Lujinxingia sediminis: one gene and its partner. Each later gene encodes a partner of the first gene's protein in a complex. Links are inferred from orthologs where the notes say so. Each region holds a gene or a part of one and is shown in the gene's direction. Other genes may lie near its edges.

Region 1 (4,462 bases):
CGAGCCCATCGAGGTGGAGAACATTGACCTTGAGGCCGAGCCGATGGCCGCGCGCTCCGCGCGCCTCGACAACGAAAGCGGCCAGGCTGCCCTCTTTGACTTCGGGCTCATCGAAGCGGCATCGCCGGCCGATCTCGACGCACTGGTGAGCGCGGCGGGCATGAACCCGCGCTACACCTTCGATGAGTTTGTCGTGGGTCCCTCCAACCAGTTTACCCACGCGGCCTGCCAGGCCGTGGCCTCGGGCAGCGGTCAGACCTACAACCCGCTCTTCATCTTCGGGGGAGTGGGCCTGGGTAAGACGCACCTCTTGCAGGCGATCGGCGTGGAGATGTTGCGCCGCGATCCCCGCACCCGCGTGCGCTACCTCTCGGCCGAAGTCTTCATGAACGAGCTCATCGGGAGCCTGCGCCAGAAGACGATGGCCGAGTTTCGCAACCAGTTCAGAAACGACTGCGATCTGCTCCTGATCGATGACATTCAGTTCATCGGCGGCAAGGACTCCACCCAGGAGGAGTTCTTCCACACGTTCAACGCCCTCTATCAGAGCGGCAAGCAGATCGTGATGACCTCCGATAAGACCCCGCAGGAGCTGCCCGGCATTGAGGAGCGCCTGGCCAGCCGCTTCGCCTGGGGATTGATCGCCGATGTGCAAGCCCCCGAGATCGAGACCCGGGTGGCGATCCTGGAGAAGAAGGCCGAAGACAGCAAGATCGAGCTGAGCAAAGAACTCGTGCTGCTGCTGGCCACCTCCATCCGCAGCAACGTGCGCGAGCTCGAAGGTACGCTCCTGCGCATGGTCGCCCAGGCCCAGCTCCTGGGCGTGCCGCTCAACACGGATCTGGCCCGCCAGCTGCTCAAACGCATGAACATCCAGCATGAGCGCAGCCTGGGCGTCGAGCAGATCATCCGCATGGTCGCCTCCCATTTCGACATCAAGCCCTCCGACATCAAGGGAAGCCGACGCACCCGCGCGATCAGCGAACCGCGTCAGATGGCGATGTACTTGAGCCGCAAGCACACCGGGGAGAGCTACCCGGAGCTGGGACGAAAGTTCGGTGGTAAGGATCACACCACGGTGCTCACCGCTTTCCGCAAGATCGAAGACCTGGTGGAGATGGGTAATAACGACTTCGCCACCGCCATCGCGGAGCTTGAAGCGTTGCTCCTGCGCTGAAACTCCCCCATAAGCCCCCACGATCGCCCGGGCCCAGCTTGACTTTAGGCCATGGGTGATGTTTATTTGCCGCGCTCTGGTCCCCGGCCAAAAATGGGGACCGACGCTGCGCACGCCCCTCACCCCGAAATCCATGCATCGACGCGGGGTTAGGGTGCCTTCATTCACGTAGCATTGAGACTCACTGCAACGCATACATTGAACTTCAGAGGTTTAAGATGAGCAAACGCACCTACCAACCGAGCAAAGTAAAGCGCCGTCGCACCCACGGATTCCGCAAGCGTATGAAGACCGTCGGCGGCCGTCTGACCGTCAAGCGTCGTCGCTCTCGCGGCCGCAAGCAGCTCGCTGTGACCAAGCACAAGAAGTAAGACTTGAGCGTCCCACGCCTGGACGAAGAATGGGTCTTTCGCTTCGATGCCTCGCTCCTCATTCCCCTCGCGCCACAAACGCGTGTTGGCGGAATGAACGCTGGCTGAAAGCACACCCGCAACTCCGACTCCAGGCCGGCCAGTGAGTGCATTGATCACACCCTCGAATCAAGGTGAAACCGCTCCCGGGGCGGAGGGACACGATCAGCGACTGCGAAAGTCGGAGCGTCTTTTGAAGCGCTCCGACTTTTTGCGCACTCGCCGCAAGGGACGCCGCTATGAAGGGCGTTGGACGGTGGTCTACTGCAAGGCCAACACGCTCGATCATCCTCGTCTGGGGGTGACGGTGAGCAAGAAGGTTGGCAACGCCGTCTGTCGCAACCGCTGGAAGCGACGCCTGCGCGAGATCTTTCGGCGCAACAAGGCGCTCTTTGGCCTGAGCCACGACACGGTGGTGATCGTCAAAGCGGGCAGCGAGCATCCGGCGTACGAGGAGCTGGTCGCCGACCTGCTCCAATCGGTGGCGCGAGCTCAAAAGCCGCGCCGCCCACGCGCGGAGCGTCGCTGATGTGCCAGGAGCACGCCACACACGACCAGGGGAACCTCACCGGGCCTGAGGATCTTGAACTTGCCAGCGATGGCGATCTTCAAGATGCGCAGGCTTCGGCGCGTCCGGGTCTTCTGGCGACCTGGGGCATCGCCATGGTGCGTTTTTACCAGCGCGCGCTCTCCCCTTTACTCCCCCCGATGTGCCGATATCGGCCGACCTGCTCCTCGTATATGATCGAGGCGCTGCGGCGTTACGGCTTCTTTAAAGGCGGCTACCTCGGGCTTAAACGCCTGCTGCGCTGCCATCCCTTACGCCCGGGCGGCTACGATCCCGTCCCCTGATCGGACGGGCCTCCAAAGGCCCCCCGGACCTCAAACTGCGAACGCGTCATGGAACAAAAACGCTTCATTCTGGCGATGAGTCTGATCACCGTCGTCTTCATTGTCTGGCAGGCCGTCATGGGCCCCGATCCCGGCGAGTTGGCCCCGGAGGACGGCGAAGCCGTTACCGCGCAGGAGGCTGAGACCGGTGGTGAGGGTGCCCAGACTGCGTCGACCGAAGGCACCGAAGCTGAGTCCGAAAGCGCGCAGGCCATGCCTGCGGCCGAGCCCGACGACGCTCCGGTCGAAGCGCCGGTGGTCGAAGAGCGCTCCGATGTGCTGGCCAGCGATATGGTGCGTATTACCCTGAACAACCAGGGCGCGGTCGCCACCGACATTCAGGTCACCTCCCCCGATCAGTACGCTGGCGAGGGCGGCGATCTGTTGCGTTCCTTTGAAGAGAATGCGCCGGCCTATCCCTTCACCACGCGCTTTCGCGCCGAAAACGTCCAGGTGGCCCCGGACGCCGGCTACGAGCTCATTGAGGACTTAAGCGAGCTCAACGCCGACGGTGAGACCTTCAACAAAATCACCTACCGCTACACCGATCCGCGCGGGCGCTTCAGCGTCGATAAGATCTACGCCATCAATGGCGAGAAGCCCTACGTCGTAGACTTCGACGTGGTGGTTCACAACCGCCTTAAAGATGTGCGCCTGGTCGACACGCTGCTCGTCGACGTGATCGGCAAGGACGACCCCAACCGCAAGTCCAACTTTTTGGACTTCCGCCCCGACCAGCTCGAGGCGGTCTGTCGCAACAGCGACGATATGGAGCGCACCCTCTTTGAGCAGCTCGAAGAGACGACGACCTTTAGCCAGTACCCGGTGATCTGGGCCGGTGCCGACACCCGCTACTTCCTGATGGCGGCGATCCCCGAGTCGGGCGCCAAATCCTGCGTTTTTGAGCGCCTCGACGGTGACTACCTGCGCACCAACCTGGCCTATGAAGGCTTCTCGATCGCGCCGAACGAGCGCTACACCGAGAGCCACCTGCTCTACCTGGGCCCCAAAGACTTCGGCGTGCTCAAGGACGTGGGCTACCGCATCGAAGAGGCCGTCGACTACGGGCTTCTCACCGTGCTGGCGCGTCCGCTGCGCGCGCTCCTGGTGTTCTTCTTCGGCTTCACCGGCAACTGGGGCATCGCGATTATTTTGCTCACCCTGCTCATCAAGCTTCTGAGCTGGCCGCTGACCCAGAAGGCCTACGTGAGCGCCGAGCGCATGAAGCAGATCCAGCCCATCATCAAAGAGATCCGCGAGAAGTACGAGAACGACCAGCAGCGCATGACCGAAGAGACCATGAAGGTCTTCAAAGAGCATAACGTCAGCCCGCTGGGTTGTTTGCCGATGCTCCTTCAGATGCCGATCCTCTACGGCCTCTTCGTGATGATCTACAACTCGGTGGAGCTCTATCAGGCCGACTTCCTGTGGTACACCGACCTCTCTGCGCCCGACCCGATCTTCCTGCTCCCGATCATCATGGGGGCGGTGATGGTGGTTCAGCAGCGCCTGACGATGGTCGATCAGAGCAACCCGCAGATGGCGATGATGATGAAGATCATGCCCATCATGTTCACCGCCTTCATGCTCTTTTTGCCCGCCGGTCTGGTGCTTTACTACCTGCTCAACCTGGTGCTGGGACTTCTGCAGCAGTACATGATCAAGCGGCAGTTTGCGGCGACCGACGAAGGCGCCACCACCACCTGAGCGTCCCCCTACTTGACTCGACGTTGCGGCCGCATCGGGCGGCCACCTTCCAAGGATGAATGCTATGGCTGACGATAAGAAGACGAAGGAAGCCTCCGGCGGACGCCGCTCGGCCCGTGGCCGCCGCGCCACCAAACTCGACGAAGATCAGAAGGTGGCCGTTGGCGAGGAGGCGGCCGCAGCGGTCAAGAAGACTTCGTCGACGAAGACGTCGGCCAAAAAAGAGGAGCCGGCCGCCGAGCAGAAGCCCCGGCGCACCCGCTCCAAAAAGAGTGAT
Region 2 (4,542 bases), on another replicon or contig:
ATGGGCCAGGTCGGTCGTATCGGTCGTGTGCTCGGTCCGCGTGGTCTTATGCCCAACCCGAAGGCCGGTACGGTGACCTTCGACGTGGCCAAGATCGTCAAAGAGCTCAAAGCCGGTCGCGTGGAGTTCCGCGTGGACAAGGGCGGCATCATCCACATCGGCGTGGGTCGTACCAGCTTCGATGCGGTCAAGCTGCAGGAGAACGTCGTGGCGTTGCTTGAGACGCTCGCGCGTCTGAAGCCGGCCAGCTCGAAGTCCCCGTACTTCAAGAGCATCGCGCTGAGCTCGACGATGAGCCCGTCGGTCAAGCTGGACACCGCGTTTGCGCGTGACTTGCTCTAAGATCGTGTGAGAAAGACGCCGGTCCCGGCGGGGCCGGCGTCTTTCTGACAAAAAAGCAGGATACGGCGCTTGACGGAGCCTCCGGGCTCGACTACGAAGAGCGCCGTCGGTCGGGTTACCCCGGCGATAACGCCCCGCGCAGGAGTGTACGCGGAGCGAAGACATAGAGTTGCTTTCGACATCGAAGAAGCAGGTGAGCACGTCAAGTGTTCTTAATGTCCCGCGGAGATGGTCAGATGCGACCGATTGCAGTGCCGGTGTGTATGCCGGCAATCTGGATGACGTTGACTGAGACCCTCCGCACCTTCGGTGCCGAGGGTTTTGTTGTTGGATGGCGTCGAGTCGAGGATCGCAGAAGCGATGCACGACTCGAAGCGAGACTTTAAGGAGATGCGATGAATCGCGCGGAAAAAGAACAAGAAGTCGCGTCGATCCGCTCCGATCTCGAGCAGGCGAAATCCGTCATCCTGGCGAGTCATGTGGGTATGGACGTGAACACGGTGAACGAACTTCGCTCGAAGTTCCGCGCCGAGGGCGTTCAGTACCGGGTGGTCAAGAATACGCTGGCGAAGCTGGCGATCTCGGGCACCGACATGGAAGTGATCTCGGACTTGTTTGTGGGTCCTGTGGCCATCGCGTTCAGCGCGGAGGATGCAGTCAGCCCGGCCCGAGTGATCAAAGACTTTGCCAAGGATCACGACGCCTATGAGGTGCGTGGTGGCTTCCTGGACGGGACAGCGCTGGATGTAGCTGGCGTGAAGCGTCTGGCGGATATGCCGACCAAAGACGAGTTGCGCGCGAAAGTGCTCAGCCTGTTCACGGCGGTGCCCACCAAGTTTGTTCGCACGCTCAACGCCGCGCCGACCTCCTTCTTGCAGGTTCTTACGGCCCGCAAGCAGGATATCGAGCAGAGCGCCTGATCGGAGAGGGACGACCTCTTCACCCATTACAAAACACACCAGAAAAGCTCGCGTGCTGGCGAGCACTTAAGGAGAGAACACCATGGCTGATGTCACCAAAGAACAAGTCGTTGAGTTTCTTAGCAACATGAGCGTGATGGACCTTGCCGGTCTCGTCGAAGAGCTGGAAGAGAAGTGGGGCGTGAGCGCCGCCGCTGCCGCTCCGGTGATGATGGCTGCCGGCCCGGGCGGTGCGGAAGCTGCCGCTGAGCAGACCGAATTCGACGTTGTTCTTGCCAGCTTCGGCGACCAGAAGATCAAGGTCATCAAGGCCGTCCGCGAGCTCACCGGTCTGGGTCTTAAGGACGCCAAGGATCTGGTCGAAGGCGCTCCCTCGACCGTTAAGGAAGGCGTTGATAAGGAAGAGGGCGAGAAGTTCAAGGCTGCCCTTGAAGAAGTCGGCGCGACCGTCGAACTCAAGTAATCGAATGCTCCTGTGAGGGAGCGTGATTCTTGAAGTTAAAGAAACCCCGATGCCTTTTGCGGCGTCGGGGTTTTTTGATCTGAAGGCGGTACAAAGGTGGGGTGCCAGGCGTTCGATCATTTGGAAAGACGATCGGGTGCGAAAGCGATCGGGTGCCAGGGGTTCGATCATTTGAAAATGATCGGGTGCCAGGGGTTCGATCATTTGGAAAACGATCGGGTGCCAGGGGTTCGATCATTTGAAAAATGATCGGGTGCCAGGCGTTCGATCAGGGGGCGGCAGCGTCGATTTCGCGCTGGAGTGTGGCTGCCTGATCGCGGGCGTGTTGAGCTGCCTCGTTGTCGCCGAGCTGCTCCTGGGCCCAGGCGATGAGGGAGTAGGCTTCGGCGCGTGCGCGAGGGCTGCGCTCGGATGAGAGGGCCCGGGTGGCAAACGAGAGGGTGGCTTCGGCGTCGTTGGTGCTGCGGGCCTGTCGGGCGCGTTGCAGGAGGGAGGGAGGGGGCGATGCGACGAGCTCGTCCTCGTCGGCGGCGGGGGTGTCGGCTTCGATGTCCGCGTGTTCGTTGGTTGTGGAGGGCGTGGCAGAGCGCTGTTTGAGAGAGGCGCCTCCAGATGCTGCGAGGGAGGAGGGTTCGGCTGAAGGGGCGGAAGCGCGCTCACGCGTGGGGGCGGTGTCGAGGCGATCTTCAACGGGGGCGAAGGTGTCGCTTTGTGCCTGAGGGGCGGCCGGTGCGGTGGCACCGAAGTCGCTCCTTCCGACGCCGTAGCTGTCTGCTCGGCGGGGAGATGCAGCGCGTTGAGGCGCACGGGCGGTGCTGTCCGTGGGGGAATCGGCAAGAGCGGCACCCGGAGCTTCGGCGCGGCGGCTGGCCCGGGGTTTCGGGGAGGGGGCCGTCCGGGGACGCGGTTCGGCTTCGCGCGCTGGCGACGCTTCGGCGGTGATTGCAGGAGCGGTGCGTTTGAGAGGTTGGTGATGATCTTCGGCCTGGGGGCGCGCGGAGGCAGCCGCGCCGGCTCCGCGCGCGTTGGTTATCTCGGAGATCGCGCCTTCGGTGGGAGCTTTCTCGGCGGCCGCGGAGCTCTCTTCGTCGGGCATGGCTTCATGTTTGGCGTTTTCGGCGAGGGCTGATGTCTCGAAGGAGACGGGGGCGGCCATACCGTGTTCGGCCAGAGGATCGTGGGGGCGCGTGGTGGTGTCGAGTTGTAAGGCGCGTAGGATTCCGGCGACGCCGAGGAGCAGGGCGGCAGCGACAAGGCTCTGACGGAAACCGGGGCTATGCCAGGCGCGTCGCCAGATAGACTGACGAGGGTCGGAAGCGGACCGAGTGTGGGAGGGCGTGTGGGTGCGGGCGTCTTCCAGGATGCGTTCGGTCAGCGTGGAGGGGACACGGGCAGGCTGGGAGGTGTGTCGGGCGATAATATCGCGCGATGCGCGCAGCTCCTCATAGGCCGCTCGCCGCTCGGGGTCAGCGTCGAGCTCGGCGCGCAGCGCTCGGGCCTCTTCGGACGGAAGTTCGCCGTAGAGGAGGTCGAGGAGTTTGTCGTCGGGGGCGTGCGCGCTCATGGCAACATGGTCCGTGAGGAGGAGATCATTTTTAAGCCCGAGGCCTGGGCTGTGTCCGGTTCTATAAACGCAAAGGGTGCGGAATAGATCTAATTCCCTGGTTGCCGGGGCAGACAGGGGAGGTCAGGGGAGCATTTCGGAGGCTTCGTCAGCGTCAAAGCTCTGGGAGGCGAAGTCGGCGAGTTCGCCGCGTAGGGTTTGAAGGGCGTAGCGCATGCGGCTTTTGATGGTGGGAACGGGGCAGTCGAGCATCGTGGCGATCTCGCGAAATTTCAGTCCGGAGATCTCGCGCAGGATAAAGACCTCGCGTTGATCTTCGGGGAGGTTGGCCAGGGCCCGGTCGAGGCGGTCGCGGAAGACCATGCGGTCGTGGTCGACGGAGGCCGAGCGGGCTTGCTCATCCGGGAGGATGTCCTGGCGGGTTGCCCCCTCGTCGTCGCCCAGCGGTTTTTGCAAAGAGAGGGTGTGGGCGCGGCTGTGCTTTCTGGCGAGATCGATGCAGAGGTTTCGGGCAATGGTGTAGGCCCAGGTGGTGAATTTTGCGTCAGGTGAGTAGGAGGCGGCGCTCTTTACGATGCGCAGAAAAGTCTCCTGAAGGAGCTCATCGGCTAGCGAGGGCTGGCGGCAGCTGCGCAAAATGAAGTTGTAGAGGGGCCCCTGGTGGCGAGTGACAAGAAGGGTAAATGCCTTCTGGTCGCCGCCGGCGTAGCGGGTCATCAGCGCTTCGTCGCTCAGTTCGTCGAGCCGGGGTTCGGTAGCGGCTCCGGAAGCGCGGCGGCCGAGCAGGGATTTGATGACGGCGAAGAGCATGATGCTCGCAGGGGACAGGGGGGATCGGGGTGGTACGAGAGGAGTTTATCGGAGGAGGGGGTGGTGGGGCAACGGGATGGAGGGGGGCTGGCGATCGGGTGCCAGGCACTCGTACAGGGGTGGCGATCGGGTGCCAGGCACTCGTACAGGGTTGGCGATCGGGTGCCAGGCACCTGAGCATGATGTTCAAGAAGATCGAAGGCCAGGCACCTGAGCATGATGTTCAAGAAGATCGAAGGCCAGGCACCTGAGCATGATGTTCAAGAAGATCGAAGGCCTGGCACCGAGGTGGGTGCCAGGCCTTCGTGATCATCAGAACTAAACAAGAATGGGCCGTGGCTCAGCTTCCCTGGAGCGCGGAGGAGGTCTGGCCGGCGAGTTGGCCGAGGGTTGTGCGGCTGCTCCAGCCGGGGAGGCGCTGGCGATCGCGGCTCAAAGCGTCG

The links.
Region 2: rpmH (region 1) and rplL share a complex: the UniProt entries of both Escherichia coli proteins name them as parts of the 50S ribosomal subunit. The link is inferred for Lujinxingia sediminis from one-to-one orthologs.

Annotation. Positions count from the first base shown.
Region 1 is NZ_SADD01000003.1:180,894-185,355, forward strand. The notes cover bases 1-2,971. They hold rpmH (50S ribosomal protein L34), read left to right. Parts: upstream 1-1,395; coding sequence 1,396-1,548; downstream 1,549-2,971. Other genes in these bases: dnaA (chromosomal replication initiator protein DnaA), read left to right, coding at 1-1,177; rnpA (ribonuclease P protein component), read left to right, coding at 1,781-2,116; yidD (membrane protein insertion efficiency factor YidD), read left to right, coding at 2,251-2,439; yidC (membrane protein insertase YidC), read left to right, coding at 2,488-2,971. Also shown: more of yidC, read left to right, coding at 2,972-4,185; EA187_RS20605 (hypothetical protein), read left to right, coding at 4,250-4,462.
Region 2 is NZ_SADD01000002.1:533,585-538,126, reverse strand. Bases 349-3,034 are described here. They hold rplL (50S ribosomal protein L7/L12), read left to right. Parts: upstream 349-1,344; coding sequence 1,345-1,725; downstream 1,726-3,034. Other genes in these bases: EA187_RS07630 (anti-sigma factor family protein), read right to left, coding at 1,994-3,034; rplJ (50S ribosomal protein L10), read left to right, coding at 738-1,262. In the rest of the region: rplA (50S ribosomal protein L1), read left to right, coding at 1-342; more of EA187_RS07630, read right to left, coding at 3,035-3,289; EA187_RS07625 (RNA polymerase sigma factor), read right to left, coding at 3,413-4,099; EA187_RS07620 (hypothetical protein), read right to left, coding at 4,440-4,542. UniProt on the Escherichia coli protein: The binding site for several of the GTPase factors involved in protein synthesis (IF-2, EF-Tu, EF-G and RF3). Is thus essential for accurate translation.